Regions from separate parts of the Neobacillus sp. S1227 genome, predicted to be linked through region 1. Evidence: riboswitches for the same ligand, from Rfam matches in the RefSeq annotation. Region 1 holds a riboswitch; each other region holds the start of a gene.

What was found. A riboswitch is a leader RNA that binds a small molecule or an ion and turns the genes downstream of it on or off. The one in region 1 is predicted to bind S-adenosylmethionine.
Region 2: it holds a riboswitch for S-adenosylmethionine, as region 1 does, so the genes downstream of both, ACZ5AE_RS23910 (methionine biosynthesis PLP-dependent protein) here and ACZ5AE_RS06080 (methionine ABC transporter ATP-binding protein) in region 1, are expected to answer to the same signal.
Region 3: it holds a riboswitch for S-adenosylmethionine, as region 1 does, so the genes downstream of both, ACZ5AE_RS24315 (O-acetylhomoserine aminocarboxypropyltransferase/cysteine synthase family protein) here and ACZ5AE_RS06080 (methionine ABC transporter ATP-binding protein) in region 1, are expected to answer to the same signal.

What each region holds. Positions count from the first base shown of each region.
Region 1 is NZ_AP038276.1:1,202,259-1,212,254, reverse strand. It holds gene narH (nitrate reductase subunit beta) at 1-1,407, shown strand, start outside; gene narJ (nitrate reductase molybdenum cofactor assembly chaperone) at 1,407-2,006, shown strand; gene narI (respiratory nitrate reductase subunit gamma) at 2,022-2,717, shown strand; gene ACZ5AE_RS06095 (hypothetical protein) at 2,879-3,097, opposite strand; gene ACZ5AE_RS06090 (MetQ/NlpA family ABC transporter substrate-binding protein) at 3,197-4,036, opposite strand; gene ACZ5AE_RS06085 (methionine ABC transporter permease) at 4,056-4,730, opposite strand; gene ACZ5AE_RS06080 (methionine ABC transporter ATP-binding protein) at 4,720-5,733, opposite strand; SAM riboswitch class I at 5,830-5,934, opposite strand; gene ACZ5AE_RS06075 (NAD(P)/FAD-dependent oxidoreductase) at 6,124-7,239, opposite strand; gene ACZ5AE_RS06070 (vWA domain-containing protein) at 7,325-7,921, opposite strand; gene ACZ5AE_RS06065 (hypothetical protein) at 8,019-8,498, shown strand; partial or broken gene ACZ5AE_RS06060 (gas vesicle protein) at 8,715-9,005, opposite strand; gene ACZ5AE_RS06055 (gas vesicle protein K) at 9,028-9,291, opposite strand; gene ACZ5AE_RS06050 (gas vesicle protein) at 9,263-9,502, opposite strand; gene ACZ5AE_RS06045 (GvpL/GvpF family gas vesicle protein) at 9,502-9,996, opposite strand, start outside.
Region 2 is NZ_AP038276.1:4,748,505-4,758,500, forward strand. It holds gene ACZ5AE_RS23895 (DegT/DnrJ/EryC1/StrS family aminotransferase) at 18-1,127, opposite strand; gene ACZ5AE_RS23900 (polysaccharide biosynthesis protein) at 1,260-3,089, opposite strand; gene ACZ5AE_RS23905 (helix-turn-helix domain-containing protein) at 3,953-4,300, shown strand; SAM riboswitch class I at 4,399-4,511, shown strand; gene ACZ5AE_RS23910 (methionine biosynthesis PLP-dependent protein) at 4,594-5,706, shown strand; gene metC (cystathionine beta-lyase) at 5,706-6,869, shown strand; gene ACZ5AE_RS23920 (bifunctional homocysteine S-methyltransferase/methylenetetrahydrofolate reductase) at 6,891-8,753, shown strand; gene metH (methionine synthase) at 8,731-9,996, shown strand, end outside.
Region 3 is NZ_AP038276.1:4,825,202-4,835,197, forward strand. It holds gene ACZ5AE_RS24305 (methionine ABC transporter permease) at 1-271, opposite strand, end outside; gene ACZ5AE_RS24310 (methionine ABC transporter ATP-binding protein) at 264-1,289, opposite strand; SAM riboswitch class I at 1,412-1,518, opposite strand; gene ACZ5AE_RS24315 (O-acetylhomoserine aminocarboxypropyltransferase/cysteine synthase family protein) at 1,644-2,960, opposite strand; SAM riboswitch class I at 3,030-3,134, opposite strand; gene ACZ5AE_RS24320 (SCP2 sterol-binding domain-containing protein) at 3,216-3,572, opposite strand; gene ACZ5AE_RS24325 (nuclease-related domain-containing protein) at 3,817-4,731, shown strand; gene ACZ5AE_RS24330 (thioredoxin family protein) at 6,241-6,555, opposite strand; gene ACZ5AE_RS24335 (toprim domain-containing protein) at 6,564-6,920, opposite strand; gene ACZ5AE_RS24340 (YusG family protein) at 7,066-7,305, opposite strand; gene gcvH (glycine cleavage system protein GcvH) at 7,414-7,797, opposite strand; gene ACZ5AE_RS24350 (arsenate reductase family protein) at 7,871-8,230, opposite strand; gene ACZ5AE_RS24355 (acyl-CoA dehydrogenase family protein) at 8,409-9,996, opposite strand, start outside.

The DNA.
Region 1 (9,996 bases):
CGTCCTGGAATGGATTATGTATGGTTCAATAACGTTGAAACAAGACCTGGGGTAGGATATCCAAAGGAATGGGAAAATACCAACCGCTATAAAGGCGGTTGGGTTTTGCGAAACGGTAAATTGCATTTAAGAGCCGGCGGGCCTCTTACAAAATTGGCGAATATTTTTTACAATCCCAATATGGCAGATTTAAATGATTTCTATGAGCCATGGACATATGACTTTCAGCATCTTCACAAACGGGATAAAGGAGAAAGTATACCTGTAGCCCGTCCTCGTTCCATGATTACAGGTAACTATATCGATAAACCAGTTTGGGGTCCAAACTGGGATGATGATTTGGCGGGAGGGAGCGAAACTGTTCCAAATGACCCGAATGTACGAAAACTTCAGGAACACATCAAAACGGAATATGAAAAGACTTTTATGATGTACCTGCCAAGAATTTGCGAGCATTGCTTAAATCCTTCCTGTGTTGCCTCTTGTCCATCTGGTGCTTTATATAAAAGGGAAGAAGATGGCATTGTATTAGTAGACCAGGATGCTTGCCGGGGATGGCGCTTTTGTATGAATGGATGTCCGTATCATAAGGTGTACTATAACTGGAACACGCACAAAGCGGAAAAATGTAATTTCTGTTATCCAAGAACTGAAGCCGGTTTACCAACCATTTGTTCCGAGACTTGTGTAGGTCGAATTCGATATATTGGTGTGGTCTTATATGATGCAGATCGGGTGAAAGAGGCGGCTTCCGTTAAAGATCCTAAAGATTTATATGAATCCCAGCTCTCTGTATTTTTGGACCCATTTGACCCTGAAGTCATCGAGGAAGCAGAAAAACAAGGAATCAATCATAGTTGGATTATAAGTGCACAAGATTCTCCAATCTACAAGATGGCAATAAAATGGAAAATCGCCCTTCCGCTTCACCCAGAATACCGGACATTGCCAATGGTATGGTATGTACCGCCACTTAGCCCAATTATGAATCACATTACTAACGAACAGGATTTAAGTGCGGAAGGCTATATTCCAGCAGTAGATCAAATGAGAATTCCAATGGAGTATTTGGCTTCAATTTTAACTGCTGATGATACTTCTGTTATTCGTAAAGTCTTATTAAAAATGGCAGCGATGAGGGTTTATATGAGGTCGAAAACCGTTGGCGGAGTGGACGAACAAAAATTGACTAAATTAATGGATGAAGCAGGTACCCATAATGAAGAATTAGAAGAGATGGCTCGATTACTTGCAGTTGCTAAATACAATGAACGATTTGTCATTCCGACTGGCCGTCGTGAAATGAATGATGACCTGCATTACAAACAGGGAGCTTGCAGCATTGAAGATTTAGCTCCTCCTGAAGGTATGATGACTTATCCATTCGAAAGAAGTGAAAACGCATAATGAATGAACAAAAAGCGATTTTAATGCTTTTATCGCGCCTCTTGGATTATCCGGATACTCTCTTTTTTGAAGATCAAGAAACAATCATAAGCTTTATTTGCGAGTCTATCAAATCAGAGGATATTCAAAAAGAAGTATTGAATAGAATTGATCCCTTCTATCAAATGTCATCGGTGCAATTGGAACAATTATATGTAGAGACTTTTGATTATAAGGAAAGTACCAATCTATATTTAACTGCACATGAACTAGGAGACAGCAGGAAACGCGGTTTTGCTCTTATCCAATTACAAAAACTCATATCTGAAGCCGGACTTGAATACATCGGACATGATATGGCAGATTATATCCCGATGTTGTTAGAACTTTTGGTGATTGTACCCGAAGAGGAAAAAATCAACAAACTTTTAAAAAGAGTTGCTTACGCCGTCGACCGGATCTTAACAAATCTTCCTGAGGACAATCCTTACAAGAAAGTACTTGAATTAGGGATGATGTATGTTTTTGAAACTCCGGATGCAGAAGAAATCTCTGCTTTAGAAAGACTTCGGGAAGATGCTGACCTGGATGAGCTGCCATATCCACTGATGTATCGCTAAAAAGGAGGGGCTATGATGGAAGTTGTATTTTGGTGGACAATTTTTCCTTATATTTGCGGAACAATCCTAATTATTGCAACATTTTATCGCTTTGTTTTCCGTGGCAAAAGTTGGACTGCGCCTTCAACAGAAATTTTTGAAAAAAAAGGATTGGGAATTGCATCTGTCCTATTTCACTATGGGATTATCTTTGCTTTTGTTGGACACGTAATGGGCGTATTAATTCCACTAAGTGTATACAATGCACTCGGAGTCACAGACCATATCTATCATTTCTTTGCCATAGCAGGAGGTGGTGTTGCGGGTCTCATGGTGGTAATTGGACTAGTTCTCATGCTAATTCGAAAGTTCAATTCACCAAGGGTTCGTGCCCATACTACTTCGACAAGTTATTTCACTATCCTATGGCTTATATTGGTGGCAGGGCTTGGGGCATATATGACGATCGTCTATAATACAACCGTAGGGGCATATGAATACCGTTTATCAATTGGCCCTTGGTTCAGAAGTTTGTTCACATTCCACCCAAGATCGGATCTAATGCTTGGGGTGCCTTTGCTCTTTAAAATTCATATCATTGTGGCATTTATCTTATTTGCTGCCATTCCATTTACAGCCTTAGTCCATATGTTCAGTTTTCCATTAAGATATCCTTCACGGGCTCCGCAACAGTACCGGTCAAGAAATGGTTATAATAAGAATAGCAGGTAGAACTGCTTTAAAAGGTTTTGCCTCATCATATATTTGCTGTTCTTTTGAGAATTAACAAAACAACAATAAAAAGCAGTGCATTTCACAACTGAAGACCGCACTGCTTTTTATTGTAAAGACCTGTTATTATAGGCCTCAATCATTTAATAAATTTATTAATCTTACTTCTCTTTGGTTTCATTTAACTCATCAATTAGCTGTTTCGTCCTTTTCGCATTTCCTTCCGCAAAGTTTTCAAGGCGTTCCTTTAGTTCGTCATTGTCATGAACCCGTTCGGCGGTAATTAAATATGTACGCATCAAATCTTCTTCTATTTCTATAGAATTTTCTAGAATCGCCTCGAGATTTTCCTTTTCTTCATTTCCTTTGAAAAAACTCATTTGAAATCCTCCTTTTTCTTTAGGATTCTCCAATCTTTATTGGCGTATCCAATGAAAAAAGGATATGGATCCACTCCATACCCTTTTTCAATTAAAAGATTATTTTTTCATCCACTCTGGCTTTCCAAAGCCTTTAAACTGTTCGTCAATCACTTTTTCAAAGTCTGCAGATTCGACAACAGCTTTCAGATCTTTTGATAACTGTGAATCTTTGTTGCTTGTTTTAACTGCCACAATATTGCGGTAATTGTCTGCCATGTTTTCAAGTGTTAAGGCATCAAGCAGATTCATTTTTGCTGCAAGAGCAAAGTTTCCTGGTACTGCAGCTAAATCTGCACTTTCAACTGAACGTGGAAGCTGGCCTGCCTCGATTGCTTGGAACTTTAGGTTTTTCTTGTTTTCAGCGATGTCTTTTTCAGATACTTTTAGTGGGTCAGCATCCTTTTTAATTGTGATTAGTCCTGCATCACTAAGTGTATTTAACGCACGTGCAGCGTTAGTTGGATCGTTTGGAAGAGTTACAGTAGCGCCGTCTTTTACATCTTCAATAGATTTAAATTTATTAGAGTAAATCCCCATTGGTGCTGTTGGTACAGAAATAAGTGCTGTTAAATCCATATTGTTTTCTTTTGCAAAGTTTTGAAGGTAAATCGTGTGCTGGAATAGGTTTGCATCGATATCACCATTGTTTAACGCTTTGTTTGGCTGGATATAGTCGCTAAATTCTACAATCTCAACTTTGTAGCCTTTTTTCTCTAAACCTGGTTTGATTGCTTTGTTTACCATGTCACTGTATGGACCGGCAGTGGCGCCAATTTTAATATCTTTTGATTCTGCTGCTTTTTCCTTGCCGCTTGCTGTTTTGTCTTCGGAGTTTCCGCAAGCTGCCAACGCGAATACTACGCAAAGTAATATAATGCTTGTCAACCATTTTTTCATAATAAGTTTCTCCCCTTTTTTATCTTCTTTTATCTACAACTTTGGCGATGTAATCGCCAAGAAGCTGAATGACCTGAACTAAAATAATTAAGATTAAAACTGTTGAAATCATGATGGTATTGTCGTACCTGTAATAACCGAAGCGAATTGCCAAGTCTCCAATACCGCCGCCGCCGACTGTGCCGGCCATGGCCGAGAAACCAACTAAACTAATGAGTGTTAACGTGACACCTGAGATGATACCGGATCTGGCTTCAAGTAAAAGAACATCCTTTATTATCATCCACGGTGTTGCACCGGCTGCAATTGCCGCTTCGATGACACCTTTATCTATTTCTCTTAAGGCAGTCTCCACGATTCTTGCGAAAAATGGAATCGCGGCAACCGACAGTGAAACACTAGCAGCGGTAGGTCCTATGGTACTGCCAACTAGCAAATTAGTCAGCGGAAGCAATGCTACTAATAAAATGATAAATGGAATCGAGCGAACCATATTGACAATAAAACCTAAAATATTCTGGACGGCTCGATTTTCCATAAATAAACCTTTGTCGGTTATGTAAAGCAAAATCCCAACCGGCAAACCGATTACTGTTGAAACCACTAACGATATCGCAATCATATAGATGGTTTGAATAAACGCTTTATTGATATCCGGAATCAGCTCCATCAAATGTGCAAAATCAAAGCCCATTGTGTAGCACCTCCACTTGTGCGGCCCGGCCTTCGATATACTTCAGGGCTTTTTCGATTTCTTCCTTTTGCCCTTTTAGCTCCATGATGAAAATACCAAGCGGCGATTCCTGAATATATTCTATGGAGCCATGCAGGAAGTTTCCTTTTACATTAAATTGTTGAAGAGTATCAGAAATGACTCCCTCTCCAGCAACTTTACCTTTGAAGGTCACTTTAACAATTGGCCCCTGGCAATTATTTAGAATCACTTCTGGAATCTCAAGGGATACAACACTTTCGATAAACTCTTTTGTCAGTGCTGCTTGGGGATGGGCAAAAATATCGTATACCGAACCCTCCTCAACCACTTTTCCATCCTGCATAATTGCCATACGGCTGCAGATTTCCTTAACAACATCCATTTCGTGGGTAATTAACACGATAGTGATGTTGAGTTCTTTATTTATTTTTTTCAAAAGATTTAATATTGACTTGGTTGTTGTTGGATCAAGTGCTGATGTGGCTTCATCACATAGGAGCACTTTAGGATTATTGGCAAGTGCCCGCGCAATGCCGACACGCTGTTTTTGGCCGCCGCTTAGCTGGGATGGGTAGACATTACGTTTATCAGAAAGGCCTACCATTTCGAGTAGCTCTTCGACCCTGCCTCTAATTTGATCCTTCGGCATGTTAGCTGCCTTTAAGGAAAAAGCAATGTTTTCATACACAGTTTTTTGGCTTATTAAATAAAAGTGCTGAAATATCATGCCGATTTTTAAACGGGATGAACGTAATTGCTCTCCTTTAAGGGAGGTGAGGTCATTGCCATCGACCTTTATGCTTCCCGATGTGGGGCGCTCCAAAAGATTGATACATCTGAGTAAGGAGCTTTTTCCAGCACCGGAATAGCCGACGATTCCGAAGATTTCACCTTCTCTAATGGTGAGAGATACATTATCCACACCTTTGACTTCACCTTTTTTCGATTTGTAAACTTTGGTAAGGTTTTTTATCTCAATCATTTTTGATTACCTCATTTTTCCGATATCTAAACTAGACTTTAGGCCTACATAAAAAGCCCCTTTCATCTGAAAGGAGCTCGAAATAGACATTTCGGCGGCTTATCTTTCAGAATGAAATCATTCTGCAGGAATTGGCACCTTCCCTTTTCGGGGGTTGCCGGACGTCATCGGGCCATGTCCCTCGGTCTCTCTGGATAAGAAAATTAAATTAACAAATAATTAAGTTATATTAAGATACTACAAATCTATTCTTATTTTGTCAATCGTCTAAATTATAATGTAATTTAATAGACAGCGTTTTCAATATTGCTATATCAACTTTATTATTGTTTTTAAAATTTTTTTTAAAAGAAAAAAGCTCTTCGAATGAAAAGCTCTTTGTATATAACATTAGGTTAAAGCACCAGCAACACTATAGTTATGAATATCAATTTCCATTTGTTTTCCGAGTGCTAGTTTAGCAAGTTCTGCCCCCAAGTACGGTCCGCTTGTTAATCCAGATGAACCTAAACCATTTGCCACTAAAATCCCTTCAAAATCAAGCAGCCCCCCTATTACAGGAAGAAAACCTGGAGTAAATGGCCTAAAACCTACCCTTGTTTCCAAAATCTTTCCACTCGCTAGGCCTGGAGCAATTGCTAAAGCTTTATTTAAGATTTCTTGGACTCCACCCGCCGTTACACTATTATCAAATCCTGCATCATTTTCGTGTGTTGCTCCAATTACAACACGACCACCTGCAAATGATAGTATATATTGATCAGATGGCGGCATGATAACTGGCCACGAATTTGTACTCATGTCTGCAATATGTAAATGGATGATTTGCGCCTTTTGCGGCCTTACCAAAAATTCAACGCCCAGTGGTCCCAAAAGTTTTTTTGCCCATGCCCCTGCTGTGACAATGACTCGATCAGCAAAAAAAGATTGATCAGATACTTTAACCCCTATGACTTTATTATCGTTACTAATTAATGAGGCATCTCCTTTAACAACTTGGGCTCCATGCTTTACTGCAGCGTTTATAAGTGCATTACGTAAAGCCCGGCCATTTACACGTGCCCCGCCACTAACATATACCGCGCCAAATTCTTCCGACAACGGCGGAAAAAGTCGATTTGTCTCTGCTGGAGACAAAATCGTAATTTCACCGATTTCGGGAGCATCCTCTCGGCGGGTTCGCGCCCGTTCTGCCATTTGTTCCAACTTTTCAGCATCACCATGAATACTTAATGCTCCAACTCGTTTGTAGCCCGTTTCTATTTCCCCTTCCCCTTCAAGCTGTGCGATTAATTCTGGGTAATACCGGGCCCCTCCTTTAACCAACTGATACCAAGCTTTATTACGCCGTTGGGACAACCATGGGCAAACGATCCCTGCTGCTGCGTCAGTGGCTTGACCTGGGTCTTGCCGGTCTACAATGATAACTTTGGCTCCCCATTTGGCAAGGTGATAAGCAGCAGATGCCCCCAATATACCTGCTCCGATTACAATTACCTTTTGCATAACTCACCTCATAGATAACAAAAACTCAGTCATATAGACTGAGCTAAGTAGATACTATATATTTTACACCAAATGCCATACTGCTTTAAAGTTTCTCTGTACGCTGCCTTCTCTCCGCTACTTGCTCACAAACCATATTATACATAACCTCCACACCTTTTTCCGAGGCTTCGAAGTTAAATGCATTTTCAACGTTTATTCCTAAATTATCCGCTTGCTCCTTAGCATCGATGTTTGCACCCAAAAAGATAAATTCCCAATTATATTTCTCCTGTTGATGCTTGATTAATTCTCTCACTTTTTCATAGGTAAATTCTGAGCTTGCATTTTCTAATCCATCAGTGGTGATAACAAATATCACCTTGCCAGGCCGCTTTTCTATATCCGTTTTGGATAAACGATACCCTACATCAAGGATTGATTTCCCCACTGCATCCAACAATGCAGTCATACCTCTTACATAATAATCTTGATCCGTGAGTTTAGCCTTCTTTGCCTCAATTCCATTCCACAATATTTCATATTGGTCATCAAACAAAACAGCAGTGACAAGAGTTTCCCCTTCCAGCTTTATCTGCTTTTTAATAAATCTATTAAACCCGCCAATTGTATCGACTTCGAGCCCAGCCATCGACCCGCTTCGGTCAAGCAGGAAAATAACTTCAGTCAAATTCGTGTTCATCTCTATCATCCTTTCACTATAGTTTATAAAATAATAATAGAGATTTTTATTTGAAAATTGGTCGCCTGATAAGCGACATTTCAAGGGAGAGAGAAACATGCTAAATCATCAACTTTTAATAGAATTGCAGGAATATGTTGAGAGTAGCTTGAACACCGTTACATACTCTATGATGGAGCCTAATGAAATACATAGTATCGAGTTAGAGGACTTTATCAAAAACAAACGCCAGCCGACCTTTAAACAAACTCTATTTAAATTGATAGATAAAAAAGGTGCTGCAGATTCAGAAATATATAAAAGAGCAGGACTAGACCGCAGACACTTTTCAAAAATCCGTTCTAATCCAGAATACCGTCCAAGAAAAAATACAGTGATAGCCCTAGCAATTGCCCTTGAACTAACCAAAAAAGAAACCGACAGACTCTTAAGTTCGGCCGGTTACTCTTTATCTGAGAGTGATACCTTTGATTTAGTCATTCAATTTTGTCTAGAGAAAAAAATTTATGATGTCCATGATGTTAATCATGCGCTGGACTATTTTAGCCTGAAGCCATTGATAGGTGTAACAGAATAGGTTCACAGGAATGCACGTTTCCTGCTTGCAATCCATCTAAAAGATAAAGGGGTGCCTTTTCCTGGCTTTCCCCCATATCTCAACCTCTTATTCTTTTGATGATGGAAGATTATCGGCAGTCCCCAACTGCTGTGGTAACTCATCGTCTAATATTAATTGTTCAGCCCTTCCCTCAGTGGGCTCCACTAATTGAATTTCTTTTTCCGGAGCAGGAAATGATTTTTCTGCCACCAGTTGCTCCAAACGATCGACTCTTTCCAGTAGACGGGCGTGCTCTTCCCCTGTCAATCTGGCCTTGGAAGAATAATACGGGTCATTTACCCACCAGTCCATGCCTATTTCTCTTGCCTTATCAACTGAGGCCACCAACAGCCTGATTTTGATTGTTAATAAATCGACATCCGCCAGGGATATTTTAATATCACCCGCAATGACGACCCCTTTATCCAGGATTTTTTCCAAAACCTCAAGCAAATTTGAAGATTGAGGTGCATGCTGAATGGGCATAATATCTCTCCTGTCGTTAGTCTTACAATAATCTTCCCAGCGGGCCAAGTTCTATATTTAGTTCTTCTTTTTCTAATCCAAAGACAATCTTTAACTCTTCCATTTTTTCTTCCAATCTCATCAGTGTCAGCCCTAATTCCTCCAACTGTTCATCCGTAAGCGAATCACTTTCCACTCTCCGCATAGCCTGACGTTCCATCAGCTGGCGAAGCAATTCGATAATCGTCAGGACTAATTTAGCTAACCCTTGCTCCACACTATTGGAGTCTAGCGGCAAGCGTTCCATTTTCTTTTCCCTCCCTGCTATTCAAACGTTCATAGGAACCAAACGCACTTTCAAAAGATGATATAAGCAGCTTTAGGTCGACAATGATTAAGTCAATATCAGCAATAGAGATCAGGATTTCTCCCCGTACGACCACACCTGTATCAATGATTCCATCTAATAAATCCAAAAGCGTCACTTCTTTATTTTCTAAGGGATGATACCGTTCCATTACACCTTCTCCATTACAAACTTAGCGAAGTGGTATGGCGGCCATGGTCCTGTTACCTGAAATGTACATCCAAATACTTCATAGCTTTTTTCTATTTCAGCCATTTTATTTAAAAATTGTTCCACTTTTCCTTCGAGAATAAGAAAATCATAATTTCCGACCATTTCATCTTTTCTTTCCGTTACTTCTTTTCCCCAATTTTGGCGGAGATTTGAATCATCAATGACGGATTCCAGCTGGAGTAAAATCTCCTGACGCCATTTGGCTTGCTCTCTTTCGTATTCTTCAGCGACTAATTGATCAAGCTTTTTTCTCATCAAGAATTGCTTTCCCTTAGGCATTAAGGCTAATTTCCGCCTCATCTCCGTGATAGCTGAATTATTCTTTAATACATACGATAAAGCCAATTCCTTATCACAAAACAGTTTCAAATTCCATTCTTGTTTCCCCTTAAGATAAGTAAGTTTTTCTAGGAGTAAATCATATTGGCCGGT
Region 2 (9,996 bases), 2.2 Mb from region 1:
TATAAACATATTTTTAATTAGGGATCTATTATTTGTCTGATACATGCAATCACTCTCATTTGATCCTCAAATGCCATGTTTGATCCGGAAGGCAAGCATATTCCTGTTTTAAATAGTCTTTCCGAAACACTTTCATGTTCGTCATGTGGATAATACTTACATTTGCTGAAAAGGGGCTGCATATGAAGAGGCTTCCAAACATGTCTTGCTTCAATATTCTCCAACTCGAGGATGGCTAGTAAATCTTTTATGGAGACGCCGGTTTTACCTTCATCTATAGTTAGTGCCGTCAGCCACCGAGTAGAAAATGCGTTCTCTAATTCCGGCATAAAAGAAACACCTGGAAGATGAGCTAACTCCTGCTGATAAGTATTAAAAATGGCTCTTCTTGCATAAACTCTTTCATTCAAAACACTTAACTGACTGCGCCCAAGTCCGGCCAAAATATTGCTCATTCGATAGTTATAGCCTATTTCGCTATGCTGATAATGCGGGGCTGGATCCTTGGCCTGTGTTGCAAAAAATCTGGCTTTGTTCAGTGCTTCAGAATGATTGGAAATAAGCATGCCTCCGCCTGATGTTGTTATAATTTTATTGCCATTAAACGAAAAGATTCCAAATTCTCCAAATGTTCCGCTGGCCTTTCCTTTATATGTGGCCCCTAGTGACTCAGCTGCATCTTCGATAATGGGAACTCCGTAGTTCCGGCAGATGGAAACAAGCTCATCCATTTTGGCGGATTGCCCATATAGGTTTACGACGATGACAGCTTTTGGAAGTTTACCTATAGCAGCAGCATCAAAAAATGCTTTCTCAAGTGCGGCCGGAGACATATTCCATGTATCTGGTTCCGAGTCGATAAAAACTGGCTCCGCTCCCTGATACAAAATGGGATTGGCAGACGCAACAAATGTTAGGCTTGAGCAAAACACGATATCCCCTTTTTGAACATCCAATAATGAAAGGGCTAAATGGATGGCAGCGGTTCCTGAACTTAGGGCAACAGCACCCTTGACACCTGTAAAACTGGCTATTTCTTTTTCGAACTCATCAACATTTGGACCTAACGGTGCTATCCAATTAGATTCGAATGCCTCATGGATGTATTTCATTTCTACCCCGCTCATATGGGGAGGAGAAAGAAGAACTTTACTTTTCTTGGTTGTTTGCTGCAAAATAAACACCCCCAAAATTTAATCTCCAATAACCGTTTTAAATCTATCATCCTGCCATTTATTAGGAAGCGGGCAATACTTTAACTAGCCCGAAATGGTTTGGACAGGGGGCATGGGAACTGTTTTATAATTAGCAATTTTTAAAAGCCTGTCCCTTATCTCCTGTCTCTCAAGGCTATTGAAATGAGTAAGTAATTCTTCAATTTCCTCTATTAATAAGTCAGAGGATTTGCCTACATAAATTTTCGGATAAATTTGCTCTTCATGTACTTCTTCCTCTTTTAATAGTTCCTCAAACAGCTTTTCCCCCGGTCTTACTCCAGTAAATTCAATCCCTATCTCCTCCACGGAATTTCCCGATAACTTGATTAAATTTCTGGCGAGATCGACTATTTTTACCGGTTCCCCCATATCTAACACAAATATTTCCCCACCATTGGCAAGGGCCCCAGCCTGAATGACCAGTCTAGAAGCTTCAGGTATAGTCATAAAATACCTAACCATGTCAGGGTGGGTAACGGTAACTGGACCTCCCCTTTCAATTTGTCTTTTGAATAATGGAATAACGCTTCCCCTGCTGCCTAAAACATTTCCAAACCTTACGGCGACAAACTTTGTTCTGCTTTGTTGAGCCATCCACTGAATAATCATTTCTGCCAATCTTTTCGTAGCCCCCATTACACTTGTAGGATTCACTGCTTTATCGGTGGAGACCATCACAAATGTTTCTACGTCATGAGCAGATGCAGCATTTGCAATATTGATTGTGCCAATCAGATTATTTTTTATTGCTTCCTCAGGATTGCGTTCCATTAAGGGGACATGTTTATGAGCCGCTGCGTGATAGACAACATCCGGCTTGTGCATTCGTACAATCGTATCTATTTTTATATCATCTTGAATGTCGGCAATTTCAGTAATGAATTGAATAGGTGATCCCTTAAAGCTTTCCTTTAGTTCCATTTCAATTGTATAAATGCTATTTTCGCCATGGCCTAAAAGAATTAATTTTTTTGGATTAAAATGGGCAACTTGCCGGCAAATTTCTGATCCAATCGAACCACCGGCACCTGTAACTAGGACCGTTTTCCCCGTGGTGTATTTTGAAATGGAGGCCATATCGAGTTCTATTGGCTCCCTTCCCAAAAGATCCTCTACCTGAACATCGCGAAACTGATTAACAGATATCTTTCCGGTCACCAAATCCTCTAGCATCGGAAGGATTTGCGTTTTAGCAGCCGTCTTGGCGCATTCGTGAAAAATAACATTTAAGTCTTTTCTGCTAAGTGAGGGAATAGCTATAATAATGTTTTTAATATTTAAGTCTCGAACCGCCAATTCTATCGAAGGAACTCCCCCGACTACAGGAATACCCAGAATATCAAGCTTTTGTTTTTTGGGGTCATCATCAATGAAGCCTATTGGAAGAAGATGTGTGTCCCGATTTTTTAAAAGCTGTCTTGCAACCATTGTTCCTGCTGATCCTGCGCCAATGATCAGTGTTAGGCTTTTATTTTGGTTTTTATTGATGATGGAATCACGAAACATCCGCCAGCAAAATCTGGAGCCGCCAATAAACAAAATATGAAGGGACCAGATGACTGCCAGGAGCCTGAAATCGATTTTAATGAAGAACAGCTTCTGCAAAACCGCCGCCGTCATGATTGTGAATGTAACCACCTTGAAGATAACGAGCAACTCCCCAATACTGGCATATTGCCAAGCTTTTTTATAGAGTTTAAAAATAATAGAAAAGAGGTGATGGCTTAATAAAATGGAGATTGAAGTGACGATATTCAGATTGGTAAATACATTTGTTGTTGCGTCAACTAGAAATCTACTTATGAATAACACTATTATTACAACACATGAATCAACTAGAAAAAATAATGACAGCCTTTGACGATAGGTCATAATCTCTCCCCTTTTAAGTACATAAAAAATAGTTTAATGCATCTTAAATTAAAGCTTTTGAATACCCAGCTTTCTGAAGCAGGATATTCAGAAGCTTTAATTTAAAAATGGGGCATCCAACCCCCCCTCACGTCACACTCTTGACGACTAGCGTCTAAGGTTTATTTCAACCCACAGCATGACCGAGTGTCTCCATTGATAATGGTTAGGAGACCTCACCTATTACTTATTTAACATTCCATTCATTAAATAATAGTAAAAAATGATTTATTAAGAACATTTTTATTCAAAAAACACCAACAATATAATCATTGGCCAATTTCCCCATATCTTTTTTCCTATTACTTCGATATCCACATTATAACAAACAAAGTGTTCTTCGTAAAGAACAGCATTAGATAAATATTTCCAACAACAACCAAACGTTCCTAATAAAGAACATTTCGGCAATAGCCCAAAAAAATCCAATATAAAATCAACTACCTTCGTAATTTCAATCGTTAATTTGTTCTTTAAAAAGAATTAATTGTAAGTTATAATATCATTAACTGTGAAATTTTCATTGTCCAAGAATAAATATAAATAGTAAAGAAATCATTCTTAAAGAAAAAACAAATTATTTCTTCCTTGTATTACAAATAGAATTCCCTTCAACTTCCTGCTAGTGACTACGACAGATGAAGAGCAATACTGACCCCCGGATATAGAAAATTTTTTCTGAATGGATTTTTCCCGCAAACATTTTTACATTACGGCCTATTTTTGGTATTTCATAGCTGCCAAATAAAAGTTTTTTAATTTCTTTCAGGTCTATTCCTGAAACTGATGATTAATTTGAAAATTTGGGTAAAGAGGAGATTACTATGATTGGCGAACGAATAAAAAATTTACGAAAACAAAAAGGCTTATCTATTACAGAGCTTGCTGAACTTGCAAATGTCTCAAAATCATATCTAAGTTATATTGAAAGGAACCTAAATAAAAATCCATCTATTTATTTTTTAACGAAAGTTACTAAACCCTTGGATGTTTCTATTGAATATTTATTAACAGGACTTGATAGAGATGATTTTGATTCTAATGAAAATGAACCATTAGATGAAGAGTGGAAAAAAATTATTGAAAAAGCTATTGAAGATGGAATAGACAAAGATGATTTTCGAGAATACATTAACTATATTAAATTTAAACTCTGGGAAAAAAAGCAATAAAGCGCTTCCTTAAATAACTTAATTAGAAAATAAAGAAAATACATTGACACCATTCATTTAGTGTAGTAAATTTTATAAATAATCTAAATATTAATATGTTCTTATCAAGAGAGGTTGAGGGAAGGGCCCGGTGACACCTCAGCAACCTTCAATGACCTTCATTGAAACGGTGCTAAGTCCTGCAAATTGTTACAAATTTGCGAGATAAGAAGAGTGACAGATGTGTTGTACATGCAAAGGTCTTCTTCTTATAGAAGGCCTTTTTTTAATATTAATGAGGAGTGTAGACAACCATGTATAAAATCGATACGAAACTTGCTCAAATTGGGAACCGCAGTGAAACTACAACAGGAACCGTTAATCCCCCAGTATATTTTTCAACTGCATTCCGGCACGAGGGGATTGGACAGTCAACTGGCTTTGATTATATTCGAACCGGAAATCCGACACGCCAGCTGCTTGAGAAAACTATCGCCGATTTAGAAGGCGGAGATCAAGGCTTTGCCTGCAGCTCTGGAATGGGGGCAATTTTAACAATTCTTTCCTTATTTCAGTCTGGTGATGAATGGCTGGTTAGCGAGGATTTATATGGCGGAACCTACCGTTTATTAGAAAAGGGCTTTCAAAAATGGGGATTGAAAAGTCAATATGTCGACACCTGTAACCCAGAAGAGGTTGAGAAGAACATTACTCCACAGACAAAGGCGATCTTCCTAGAGACACCAACCAATCCGCTTATGCAGGAGGCAGATATTGCAGCCATAGCTAAAATTGCCAAGAATCACGGCGTATTGTTAATTGTGGATAACACCTTCTACACCCCGCTGCTGCAGCAGCCGATTGCACTTGGTGCAGACATTGTCATGCATAGTGCGACGAAATACCTTGGAGGACATAACGATGTGCTCGCAGGGCTTATTGTAGCTAAAGGCAAGGAGCTTTGTGAAGCATTAGCTTTCCATCATAATGGAGCTGGTGCTGTTTTAAGCCCATTCGATTCCTGGCTGTTAATGCGCGGGATGAAAACATTATCACTTCGTATGGAAAGACATGAGAAAAACGCTAAAGCGGTAGTCGAATTTCTATCTAATAGCGATGCGGTAGCCGATGTGCTTTACCCTGGAAGAGGCGGAATGGTTTCGTTCCGTTTAAAAGATGAAACGTGGGTAAATCCGTTCCTGCAAAGCATAAAATTAATTTCATTTGCCGAAAGCCTTGGCGGAACTGAAAGCTTTATCACCTATCCGGCGACCCAGACACACGCCGATATTCCTGAAGAAATCCGGATTGCAAAAGGCGTCTGTAACCGTTTATTGCGTTTTTCAGTAGGAATTGAAGACGCAGAAGATATCATTTTTGACCTAGAGCAAGCTTTTGCAAAATTAGTTGAAGGAGTGAATGTTTGATGGGACACGAGGAATTTAGTTTTGAAACAAAGCTTCTTCATAATCGTCATAAAATGGATGCACAAACAGGAGCGGTCAGTGTTCCAATCCAGCACGCATCCACCTTTCATCAATTTGAAATTGACAGTTTCGGAAAATACGATTACGCCCGCAGTTTAAACCCAACTCGGGAAGCATTAGAAGATATTATTGCAGAACTGGAAGGCGGAGTTCGCGGATTTGCCTTCTCTTCAGGAATGGCTGCCATTTCCACTGCCTTTTTGCTTCTCTCCTCTGGAGATCATGTGATTGTGACAGAGGATGTATACGGCGGGACCTATCGGATGGTTACGCAAGTATTGACACGTTTCGGGATTGAACATACCTTTGTCGATATGACCGACTTTGAACAAGTCAAACAAGCAATTAAGCCAAACACAAAGGCCATTTATGTCGAAACACCATCCAACCCGACGTTGAAGGTGACTGACATCAAAGCCATCAGCGAACTGGCAAAGTCCATTGGCGCCCTGACTTTTGTTGATAATACCTTCCTTACCCCTGCTCTGCAAAGGCCATTAGAGCTTGGTGCGGATATTGTCCTTCACAGTGCCACCAAGTTTCTTTCAGGACACAGCGATGTGGTAGCAGGACTTGCGGTCGTTAAAGACGAGGAATTGGCGAAACAGCTTTATTTTCTTCAAAATTCGTTTGGAGCAGTACTCGGCGTACAGGATGCCTGGCTTGTGATGAGAGGCTTAAAAACTCTTCATGTTCGCCTTGAGCAATCACAGAAAGCCGCATTAGAGATTGCCAAATTCCTAGAAGAGCATCCGCTTATTGAAAAGGTATATTATCCAGGACTTGAAAATCACCCAGAGAAGGAATTACAGGAAGCTCAAGCAAGCGGTGCGGGTGCTGTTCTTTCATTTGAACTGGCTGACGAGGATGCCCTTCGGAATTTTGTGTCAAATGTAAAAATTCCTGTCTTTGCGGTCAGTCTTGGTGCAGTAGAATCAATCTTGTCCTATCCGGCAAAAATGTCTCACGCCGCCATGCCGCAAGCAGAAAGGGAAAAAAGGGGAATTAAAAACAGTCTGCTGCGACTTTCAGTCGGACTTGAAAAACCTGAAGACTTGATTAAGGATTTTTCACAAGCCTTGGAAAAGCTACAGGTGAAATAAGCTCTCTTAAGGAGAATAGCGATGAGTCTTCTAGAAAAATTACAAAGTCAAATTTTAATTGCCGACGGGGCTATGGGAACAATGCTTTATTCCTATGGAAAAGATTCCTGTTTTGAGGAATTGAATCTTTCTCGCCCTGAGCAAATTCAGAATATCCATAAAGCCTATATTGATGCAGGGGCCGATATTATTCAAACGAACACTTATGCGGCCAACTATTTAAAGCTTGGACGGTACGGCCTGGAAGATTCCGTCAAGGATATCAACAGCGCTGCTGTACAGATTGCCAAAAGAGCCGCCGAGAACCGCGCCTACGTGCTCGGTACCTTGGGCGGCAACCGTGGCATCAAGCCCAAATCCATTCCGATCGAGGAAATTAAACGGAGCTTTCGGGAACAGTTGTATTGCCTTCTATTAGAGGGTGTTGACGGCCTTTTACTCGAAACCTTTTATGACTTGGAAGAACTCGAAACCGTTCTTACCATCGCCAGAAAGGAGACACAACTGCCAATTATTGCCCAGGTTTCTCTTGCAGAACCGGGAATATTGCAGGATCGTACTCCAGTAAATGAGGCATTGCAGAGACTTGAAGGGCTAGGCGCGGACATTGTCGGCTTAAACTGCAGACTTGGCCCGCATCATATGCTGGTTGCGCTCGAACAAATCGAACTGCCTAAGCGAGCCTTTCTTTCAGCCTATCCAAACGCCAGTCTCCCTGCTTATACGGATGGAAAGTTCCATTATGATGGTGATGCTGACTACTTCCGCAGGTCAGCGGCTGAATTCCGCAAGCAAGGTGTCCGGCTTTTAGGAGGATGCTGCGGCACTACCCCCGAACATATCAGGGCATTTGCCACAGAATTAAAAAACAGCACCCCGGTAACGGAAAAAGTAGTAGAATTAAAACCAAAGAAAATCATAGTTGAAGATCGTCCTGCAAAGCGAGATTACGCCCCTCTTCAAGAAATTGTGAAGGAACGGCCATCAGTTATCGTTGAATTAGATCCGCCAAGAAAGCTTGATACAAAGAAGTTTTTTGAAGGCGCTAAGGCTTTAAAGGAAGCCGGCATTGATGCGATTACACTAGCAGATAATTCTCTTGCGCAAGTGAGGATTTCCAATGAATCTTTAGGCTATCTAGTAAAAAAAGAACTAGGAATGCGCCCGCTTATCCATATATCCTGTCGGGACCGCAACATTATCGGCCTACAATCCCATTTAATGGGTCTACACACGTTAGGAATGCATGATGTTTTGGCGATCACTGGCGACCCTGCCCGTGTCGGCGACTTTCCAGGGGCTTCTTCCGTTTATGATGTTTCTTCATTTGAACTGATTCAAATGATTAAACAATTAAATGAAGGTTTATCTTTTTCCGGAAAGGACTTGGGCCAGAAAACGGCGTTCAGCATTGCCGGAGCCTTTAACCCGAATGTCCGCTCGGTGGAAAAAGCGGTCAAACGTTTGGAGAAGAAAATTGCGCATGGGGCCGACTATTTTATCTCGCAGCCGGTTTTTTCCGAAGAAAAACTGCTTGAAGTCTATGAACATACGAAACATTTAAAAGCTCCGATCTACATCGGCTTAATGCCGCTTACCAGCAGTAAAAACGCGGAGTTCCTTCATAATGAAGTACCTGGCATTAAAATTGCCGACTCCATTCGGGAACGGATGGCCTCGCTTCATGATGATCCGCTCCAAGCGGCAAAAGAAGGCGTTGAAATTACCAAGGGGCTAATCGATGCAGCCTTAGATTTATTTAATGGAATTTATTTAATCACACCATTTTTACGCTATGAACTTACTGCTGAACTGGCCCTTTATGCCCGACAGCGTGCGTGTGAACTGAGGGGGAACAGCTATGTCGAAACGACCATTTATTGAGCAGTTGAAAAAACGCATTCTTGTCATGGACGGTGCAATGGGAACGATGCTGCAGCAAGCAGGTCTTTCTGCTGATGATTTTGGCGGTGAACAGTACGAGGGCTGTAATGAAAATCTCAATTTAACCGCTCCAGCAGTTATTGCGCGCATTCACCGCGAATATTTAGAGGCCGGAGCAGATATCATCGAGACAAACACCTTTGGTGCTACCAGCATTGTTTTAGATGAGTATGAGCTTGGATATAAAGCTTATGAAATTAATAAAATTGCTGCGATGATTGCAGTGAAGGAAGCTCAGGCAGCTTCCAGCGAGGACTGGCCTCGCTATGTGGCCGGTTCCATGGGACCGACGACAAAAACATTAAGCGTTACCGGCGGAACAACCTTTGATGAACTGGCTGCCTCCTATGAGGAACAGGCGATTGGCTTGATTGACGGAGGAGTTGACCTGCTCCTTCTAGAAACCTCTCAAGATATGCTAAATGTTAAGGCAGGCTATGTCGCCATCGAAAAAGCATTTGAAAAAACCGGGAAAACATTGCCTCTGTTTATTTCTGGAACAATCGAGCCAATGGGAACAACTTTGGCTGGACAAACGATTGATTCTTTTTATATTTCCATTGAGCATATGAATCCAGCGGCTGTTGGGTTGAACTGTGCAACAGGACCAGAATTCATGCAGGACCATATACGCTCGCTCGCCAATCTGTCTGGAACAGCAGTCAGCTGCTATCCAAATGCAGGCCTGCCTGACGAGGAGGGCCACTATCATGAGACACCGGAAACTCTGGCGAAAAAGCTCGCTGATTTTGCCGCTCATGGCTGGCTCAATATTGTCGGCGGCTGCTGCGGTACGACCCCTGATCACATCCGCGCCATTGCGGATGCAATGAAAGATTACAGGCCCAGGGAATACCAGCCATCCTCCCATCATATGGTTTCAGGAATTGAACCGTTCATTTACGATGATCCAACTTTAAGGCCGATCATGGTTGGAGAACGGACCAATGTTATTGGGTCACGCAAATTTAAACGTTTGATAGCTGAAGGTAAATTTGAAGAAGCCGCAGAAATCGCCCGGGCCCAGGTAAAAGGCGGAGCGCACGTCATCGATATCTGTCTTGCTGACCCGGACCGTGAAGAGCTTGTCGATATGGAAAACTTCATCACCGAAGTCGTCAAAAAGGTAAAGGTGCCGCTTGTCATCGACTCAACAGATGAAAAAGTAATTGAAAAGGCGTTG
Region 3 (9,996 bases), 2.2 Mb from region 1:
TTGTGCCCATTAAGATAACAGTAAAAGGAAGCAGTAAAATGATCAAAATGATAAATGGGATGGACCGAAAGATGTTTACGACAGCTGCGACTATTTGATTAATAATGCGATTTTCCCAAAGGTTCCCTTTGCCTGTTAAAAATAATATAAGTCCTAGAATTAACCCGAGAATGAAGGTAAAGATGACTGAAATGGCCGTCATATAAAGGGTTTCTTTTGTTGCTTCCCAAATGCTTGCCCAATCGACATTATAGAACCACGAATCAAGCATTCTCGATCACCTCCACTCCTACCTGTTGTGAACGAATAAAATCAATCGCGCCATTGACGTCCTCTTCGCTCCCATCAACATGAATGAACAGGGTCCCATACGAACCACTTTGTGTCTGAGAAATTTTCCCTTGGAGAATATTTACCGTTACATTGTGGTGACGGATTAAATTGGTAATGACCGGATGCTCAGCTGATTCTCCAATAAAGGTTAGCTGGACAATACGCCCGGAGTGGTACCGCTCGAGCAAAAGTTCCACTGTTTCCTTCGTTTCTTCCGGTTCAGTTACCTGCTGAACGAATCGCTTCGTAATCGGTTGTTGCGGATTTTTAAAGACATCAAGTACCTGACCAAGTTCCACAATCCGTCCGCTTTCCATAACTGCAACCCGATGGCATATTTTCCGGATGACATGCATTTCATGGGTGATCAGAACGATTGTTAGACCAAATTTTTTATTAATATCTACTAAAAGGTCGAGAATGGAGTCTGTTGTTTGTGGATCGAGTGCAGAAGTCGCCTCGTCACATAACAATACCTTTGGGTTATTGGCAAGGGCTCTCGCAATTCCGACGCGCTGCTTCTGCCCGCCGCTTAGCTGCGAAGGGTAAGCGTCTCCTCTGCCTTCAAGACCTACTAACTTGATTAACTCATCAACTCGTTTTTTTCTTTCCGGTGCGCTTACACCTGCAATCTCCAATGGAAAAGCAATGTTTTCGCTGACTGTTCTTGACCAAAGCAAATTGAAGTGCTGAAAAATCATGCTGATTTCCTGACGAGCTTTTCTAAGTTCTGCACCCTTTACTTTTGAAATCTCCTTACCCGCCACGTTAACTGTTCCTTCCGTAGGCAGCTCGAGACCATTTAACATACGGATTAAGGTACTTTTACCAGCCCCGCTATATCCGATCACACCGAAGATTTCTCCCTCTTTTATATCCAGGTTTACTTCATCAACTGCTTTTAACTGTCCCTGCTTAGTAGAGAAAAGCTTTCGTACATTTTTAATTGAAATCATTGAATCACCTACTTCTTATCCTTATTATAGGATTTGATAATTTTTATGAAAGGATTCTATTTTAGTAAAATAAATAGCCTCTCTGCGCAGGCAGAAAGGCATCATTATCAAATGAATCCTTTCTCCCATCTCTCAAAGCCGTAAGCTTTGTGTGAATTGGCACCATTTCAATAAAATTGACGGTTGCCGGGCTTCATAGGGCACATCCCTCCACCTCTCTCGATAAGAGCAAAAGCTATCCTATATAAAATTAGTCATTCTTTAATACTATTATTATGAAAGTAATCGTATCACGGTTAGAAAGTAGTGTCAACGACAAAATTCTACATATTCAAATAACTTTTTCAAGAAAATTTAGGCATTTGTTGTTAAAGAGGTTAGGCCAGTTGCAGCTTCGATTGCGTCTTCCAAATCTTCTACCAAATCCTCGACATTTTCAATTCCGATGGAAAGACGGATCAAGTCCTCGGAAACACCCGCCGCCTTTAAACCTTCCGCATCCAGCTGCTGATGGGTGGTGCTTGCCGGGTGAATAATTAAGCTCTTGGCATCGCCAACATTGGCCACGTGCGCCCATAAAGTGATGGCATCGATTAATTTCGCACCGGCTTCTCTTCCGCCTTTAATGCCAAATACAACCATGGAGCCAGCGCCCTTAGGCAAATATTTTTGTGCCAAGTCATAGTCAGGATGTGTTGGATGCCCCGGATAAGAAACCCACTCCACCGCTGGATGGTTGTGAAGGTACTCCACGACCTTCTGGGTATTGGCAACATGTTCTTTCATCCGTACGTGTAAGGTTTCCAATCCTAACACGAACTGGAATGCGTTTTGCGGGCTTAAAGCCGGCCCCATGTCACGAAGAAGCTGGACGCGCGCCTTAATAATATATGCTACCGGTCCAAGTGCCTCTGCATACACAAGGTCATGATAGCTTGCATCTGGTGTGGTGAAGCCAGGGAATTTCGGCGAATTCCAATCAAACTTTCCGCCGTCGACGATGATGCCTCCAGTCGTTGTTCCATTACCCAACAGCCACTTGGTTGCGGAGTGAACGACGATATCTGCCCCGTGCTCAATCGGACGGCACAGATATGGAGTCGCAAAGGTGTTGTCTACAATGAGAGGGACACCTGCTTCATGAGCAATATTAGCTACCTTTTCAATATCTAGAATTCTTAAGCTCGGATTGCCGATCGTTTCAGCGAATACGGCTTTTGTTTTGTCCGTAATGGCAGCACGGAAGTTTTCCGGAATCTCTGGATCTACAAACTTCACATTAATCCCGTATTTTGGAAGGGTCACAGCAAATAAATTATAGGTTCCACCGTAAAGGTTGGATGCAGCAACAATCTCATCTCCCGCTTCAGCAATGTTTAAGATGGCCAGCGTAATGGCTGCCATGCCGCTGGCCACTGCCAGAGCGCCAACTCCACCTTCTAGGAGCGATACTCTTTCTTCGAAAACGGTTGTAGTTGGATTGTGAATCCTTGTGTATATGTACCCAGGTTCTGCTAATGCGAACAGGTTGGCAGCATGCTCTGTGCTTTTGAATTGATATGCGTTATTTTGATAGATTGGAACCGCCCGTGCTCCTGTTACCGGGTCTGGTGTAAGACCACCGTGAACACTTAATGTTTCAAACCTTAACTTCTTTTGTTTTTCTGACATAGTTCTAATTCCCTCCCATTATAAAAATAAAACCCATGCTTCCTATAAGAAGATGGGGGTTCTCCGCTCTTCTTATCTTTCAGAGCCTGTTTGCTCTGCTGGATTTAGCACCGTGTGTGGTCTACCGGTTGCCGGGCTTCAACGGGCCAGTCCCTCCGCCGCTCTTGATAAGAATGTTTATTTAGTTCGCCGAACGTTGATTGAATATTCTAAAAAAATAATACCTGAAGTTTAATTCCGAGTCAATACCTTTGATTAAATTATTTTGGCTAGATTGTGTTGGGGTTTTGTTAAATAAAAAAGGGACTCAAGTAATAATATATTTCTTAATGAACCTGTTATGTTCAAGGCCCCGTTTCGATCTAGCACTCTTAACCTCTCTTGCCCTTCAAGTAGCTGCTTGATTTGATGTGATTCACCGTGGATTTGACAATGCACCTGCTCCACTTGTCTGTCATAGAGAGCGAAAATTTCCCCGTTTTTAATAACTAGTTGAAGCAATTGCTGTTCGGTAGTGCTTAGGCTTACCTTTAGTTCTGCGTGCTGAATTAGCGGAAGAATATGCTTTTGGTCTTTGAAGGTTTTTAAAAAGCTATTTACATCTTCTATCATTTTAATCACTCCGAAATTCTCGTCTATAACCATTACTATTCAGCAGTAATTGGTCTATTCCTCTATGAATTGGTCGACATTATCTTCGGACGAGTGGGGAAATATTAGCATTTCCCGAGAAATATGTCGGAAGATGAGGGATGCTGGTAATGTTAACAAAATATTCATACATTCTAATTTGCATTTAAGTAAGTTGGAGTAAAATTGGATATGGGTATTTTAATAGTTTGAAAGGATGTGGACTATGCCTACACCAAAAAAATCACGCCATGAACCAAAGGAGTTACTTGAATTAAGGGCCTTAAACCCGCGGATGAAGCTTTCTGACAAAGACGGGAGAAAGTACTACGCTCTTGAAAAAGGCTATCAAGGAGAAGTAATGTTTGATTCAATTACCGAACGATTGGGGAATAACTGCATCGTATTAAATGGCTTGCTCTTTAAATTGAAAGAAAAGTACTTTCAAATCGATACTGTGATTATTTTTCAAAAAACGATTTACCCCATTGATGTTAAAAATTTTGAAGGAGACTATATTTATAAGTCTGATCCCGACCGCTTTTGTAAAAATGATACCGAAATTGACGACCCTTTCCTTCAATTGTTGAAGGCCGAATCCAAGCTGCGGCAGCTTCTCGAAGAGTACAAATTTAATCTACCGGTTGAATCCTACGTTGTTCATATTAGCCCCACCTTCACTTTATACAATGCACCCCAAAACAATCATGTTATTTTCCCAACACAAATCAATCGCTTCATCAGAAAATTAGAAAATATCCCATCAAACCTGAACGGAGGCCATGAAAGATTGGCTGACCTGTTAATTTCACTGGATCAGGGTGATTATCCAAATGCTACAAAGCCGACTTATAGTTATGAGGAGCTGAAAAAGGGTCCTTATTGTTCGAAGTGCCACTCATTTTCGGTTTCTGTTGGGGAGAGGAAAATGGTTTGTAATACTTGTGGGTGTGAGGAGAGACTAGAGTCGGTAGTGCTACGGAGTGTTGGGGAGTTAAGATTGCTTTTTCCGGAGTTTAAGATTACGACTAATTTGGTGTTTGAGTGGTGTGGAGGGAGCGGCTCTAAAAAGATGATTGGAAGAATCCTAAAGGAACACTACACATTAATGGGATATGGTCAATGGACTTATTATGAGTAATATTTTCTGGCTGTTTTGGAGTCAATAGATCCTTTGGCTACCCTGTTTCCACTTTTGGTTGAATTTCGGTAGCCAATAGCTCTGATTGGCTACCCTGTTTCCTCTTTTGGTTGAATTTCAGTAGCCTATAGCTCTGATTGGCTACCCCGTTTCCACTTTTGGGTGAATTTCGGTAGCCTATAGCTCTGATTGGCTCCCCTGTTTCCTCTTTTGTCTGAGTTTCGGTAGCCAATAGCTCTGATTGGCTACCCTGTTTCCTCTTTTGGTTGAGTTTCGGTTGCCTATAGCTCTGATTGGCTACCCTGTTTCCTCTTTTGGGTGAATTTCAGTAGCCAATAGCTCTGATTGGCTACCCTGTTTCCTCTTTTGTCTGAGTTTCGGTTGCCTATAGCTCTGATTGGCTACCCCGTTTCCTCTTTTGGTTGAATTTCGGTAGCGTATAGCTCTGATTGGCTACCCTGTTTCCACTTTTGGTTGAATTTCAGTAGCCTAGAGCTCTGATTGGCTACCCTGTTTCCACTTTTGGTTGAATTTCAGTAGCCTATAGCTCTGATTGGCTACCCTGTTTCCTCTTTTGCCTAAGTTTCGGTTGCCTATAGCTCTGATTGGCTACCCTGTTTCCACTTTTGGTTGAATTTCGGTAGCCAATAGCTCTGATTGGCTACCCTGTTTCCTCTTTTGTCTGAGTTTCGGTAGCCAATAGCTCTGATTGGCTACCCTGTTTCCTCTTTTGCCTAAGTTTCGGTAGCCTATAGCTCTGATTGGCTACCCTGTTTCCTCTTTTGTCTGAGTTTCGGTAGCCAATAGCTCTGATTGGCTACCCTATTTCCACTTTTGGTTGAATTTCAGTAGCCTATAGCTCTGATTGGCTACCCTGTTTCCTCTTTTGCCTAAGTTTCGGTAGCCAATAGCTCTGATTGGCTACCCTGTTTCCTCTTTTGCCTAAGTTTCGGTAGCCTATAGCTCTGATTGGCTACCCTGTTTCCTCTTTTGTCTGAGTTTCGGTAGCCTATAGCTCTGATTGGCTACCCTGTTTCCTCTTTTGGTTGAATTTCGGTAGCCAATAGCTCTGATTGGCTACCCTGTTTCCTCTTTTGTCTGAGTTTCGGTAGCCAATAGCTCTGATTGGCTACCCTGTTTCCACTTTTGCCTAAGTTTCGGTAGCCTATAGCTCTGATTGGCTACCCTGTTTCCTCTTTTGTCTGAGTTTCGGTAGCCAATAGCTCTGATTGGCTACCCTGTTTCCACTTTTGGTTGAATTTCAGTAGCCTATAGCTCTAATTGGCTACCCTGTTTCCACTTTTGGTTGAATTTCGGTAGCCTATAGCTCTGATTGGCTACCCTGTTTCCTCTTTTGTCTGAGTTTCGGTAGCCTATATCCTTAATTAGCTACCATAATCTCAACTTTATCTTAATCTTAGTAGCCAATACCCCTTTGGCAACTTTGGGACATTATTATGTATGATACAACTTATTTAATAAAAAGCAGACGCCTCACCCGGCGTCTGCTCATCCCTTCAAATACCCCTTTATCTTCTCCAACAAATACGGAACCGAATGAAATGCGTAAAGTGTCTCCACGACACGCCCATTATCAACAAACAACAGGCACGGAACACTTTTAATCTCAAAAGACCGAGCCAGATCAGGGTAGTAGTTTAGGTTCATTTTTCCAATACTAACATCCCCAAGTGCTGCTTCCGCGACTACAAGCATTTTCCCGGCCACTTGGCAGGTCCCGCACATGGGTGTATAAAAGTAAACTACACCGCGTTCACCGCTCTCCCAAAACGTGGAAAATTCATCTCGATTCCATTCGATCATCTGTAACTTCAGCCCATCTCTAAAAACTCTTTATGCACGTCAATGTTTGCCCCCAGCAAAACGGTTGCTAAGTGGTGCTCTGGGGCAGTTGCCACTTCGCGATACATTCGGTCTATATATAAATGCTCTGCATTTGGAAATTCCCTTTTAAAAAGCTTGCGAAGCTTTTCGCCAGCTGCGTCAGCGTCAACAAGAATGTAGACGTCTTTGTCCTCAAGAATATCAATCCATTCATCCAACTTTGTGTGGCTAATGGTCCCGTTGGTACAAATGATCTCAACAGGCTCTTTTAAAATATTCTTGACCTTGTTTTTGTCCGATTTTCCTTCCACAATAAGAACTTTGTCAACAAACGAATCATTCATCATCCATCACCTGATATGAAGTGGTTTACTGTTAACATATTCCAGAATCACTAATACGTGTACACATCTTTGTATGTCAACTATACCATTATTGTTATTTTAAAAATAGGAATTTGCTTATAAGATGATGGAATTCTTTTATTTGTCAGCACCATCCGCCATCATCACAGTCGGTATACTTGGCATCTTTTCCATCTGTTGTGGTGACATGCTGATATATTTTTTGGCCTTCGGCTTCAAAATGATGCTCGAGCTTTATTTGAATATTCTCTGGAAGCTTACAGATGCCGATTGACTGATTTTCCAAAAACAGCTCTAATTCTCCATTTTTGAGCTTGCCCACAACCCTGTCTGTTACGTCTATCTTATGTTGATTCAATGCCATTTTTTCCACCTGCCATAAAATTTTATTTATAGTTTCCCCATTAACGCAGAAGAAAAAGTGGTAATAAAAAGAAAAAGCACCCATATTGGTGCTTTTTCGCTCAAAATATTAATTTTCTTTAATCATTTCTTCGTATTGCTCGGCTGTCATTAGTTCATCCAGCTCGCCATTGTTTGAGACTTCAACCACGATCATCCATGCTTTTTCATATGGAGATTCGTTCACATATTCAGGGCTATCATTCAAATCTTCGTTAATTTCCACAACCTTGCCGCTTACCGGAGAATAAAGTTCGGAAACCGTCTTAACAGACTCGACACTGCCGAATGGCTGTCCGGCATTGATCTCATCGCCAACTTCAGGAAGTTCAACGAAAACAATGTCTCCTAATTCATGCTGCGCAAAGTCGGTAATTCCAACACGCACGCGGTTACCTTCGGTTTTTACCCATTCATGTTCTTCAGTATAACGCAATTCTTTTGGTGTGCTCATTGTCTAAATCCCTCCATCATTTTTCTAAAAATATCTATCATCGAAATATATCGATTGCCATTTTAATGACGGACTATTTCGTCCATACTTTCTCAAACTCATCTTCTTTAAAGCCGACAGTGACATGTTCACCGTCTGTTAAAATCGGCCGTTTCAGCAACATGCCGTCAGATGCAAGCAAGTTTAACAGTTCATCTTCGGAAGCTGTCTTTAATTTGTCTTTAACTCCCAATTCACGATATTTCATTCCGCTAGTGTTGAAAAACTTCTTTAATTCCAAGCCGCTTTTTTGATAAAAATCTCGAATTTTCTCACGGGATGGAGGGTTTTCCACAATATGTACAGGCTCATAATTAACTTCATGTTGGTCAAGCCACTTTTTTGCGTTTCGACATGTTCCGCACTTCGGATACCAGTAAAAAGTCAAAGACATCCTTTTCACCGCCTTTTACTAAAATTCAGTCATAATTGAATATTACCATAACTATTTTCAAAAGGAAAAATATCCATCCAAACAATTCGACTAATTTCGTGAAAATCCTGCCAAGTTTCGAAAAAATTCAAAAATAAAAAAAGACCCCCTCACGAATGAGAGGACCCTCTAAAAAGTATTAAACTAGATAACGTTCTGCTTCGATGATGACATCAGCAGCTTCGCGTTTTTTTGCGATTACGTTGATTGGAGTGTGGCGAGTCAGCTTTCTTAGTGTGGAAAGCATCATGCGCAGCATGTCGCCTTGTTCAACAGCCACAAGTGTTTCTTTGGCAATAGCTTCGATACGGTTGAACGCTTCTTGGCAGAAGATTTGAGTGTAAAGAAGCTTTTGTTGATTCTTTTCTGCACCGTCTTTGGCAATTGCTTTTTCAGTTCGTAACACAACAGATTCCATTGAATATACGTCTGAAATGATATCAGCGATATTTGCAAGGATTTCTTGCTCTTTTTCAAGCGCTTTGCCAAATTTTTGAGCTGATAAACCAGCGGCAACTAGCGCAAGTTTCTTAGCTTGCTTTACTAAATATTTTTCCTGTGCCAAAGGCTCATCGCCAGGCTCTTCAGGCATTAACATCATTAATTCTTCTTGAAGGGCCATTGCTTTTTGGAATAAAGGAAGCTCACCTTTGATCGCTTTTTTCACAAGAGTACCAGGAACAAGAAGTCGGTTGATTTCGTTTGTTCCTTCGAAAATACGCTGGATACGGGCATCACGGTACGCTCTTTCAATTGGGTACTCCTGCATGAAGCCGTAACCACCATGGATTTGCACACCTTCGTCAACCACATGGGCAAGTACTTCACTGCCGAAGAATTTGTTTAAAGAACACTCGATTGCGTATTCTGCGATAGAATCTGCAAGTTTCTTAATGTCTTTTGTTTCTTCATCAGAAAGTTTGCCTTGGTTGTCTTCATATAGACCGATTGTACGCCATACAGAGCTTTCTGCCGCATAAATTTCAGAAGCTAATGTACCGAATTTTTCTTTTGTTAAATTGAATTGAGCAATTGGCGTTTTGAACTGTTGACGGCCGTTTGCATACTTAACAGTCATTTCAAATGCTTTCTTGGAACCGCCGACAGCACCGACTGCAAGCTTGTAACGGCCGATGTTTAAGATGTTGAACGCGATCACGTGGCCTTTTCCGATTTCACCTAATAGGTTTTCAACTGGAACTGGGACATCCTCTAAAATAAGGGTACGAGTGGATGAGCTCTTGATCCCCATTTTCTTTTCTTCAGCGCCGGTAGAAACGCCCGGAAAGCTGCGTTCTACGATAAATGCTGAGAACTTTTCACCGTCAATTTTAGCGTAAACAACAAATACATCTGCGAATCCGGCGTTCGTAATCCATTGCTTTTCACCGTTTAGGATATAGTGAGTACCATCTGCATTTAATTTGGCAGTCGTTCTTGCGCCAAGAGCGTCAGAACCTGAACCTGGCTCAGTTAATGCGTAAGCAGCTAGTTTTTCACCAGATGCTAATGCCGGCAAATAGCGTTTCTTTTGGTCTTCGTTACCGAATAATACGATTGGCAATGAACCAATACCAACGTGCGCACCGTGGGAAAGAGCGAAACCGCCGCCGCCTGCCATTTTTTCAGTAATTAAAGAAGAAGTGATTTTGTCCAAGCCTAAACCTTCATACTCTTCGGGTACGTCAGCAGCTAGTAGACCCAGTTCGCCAGCTTCCTTTAAAAGC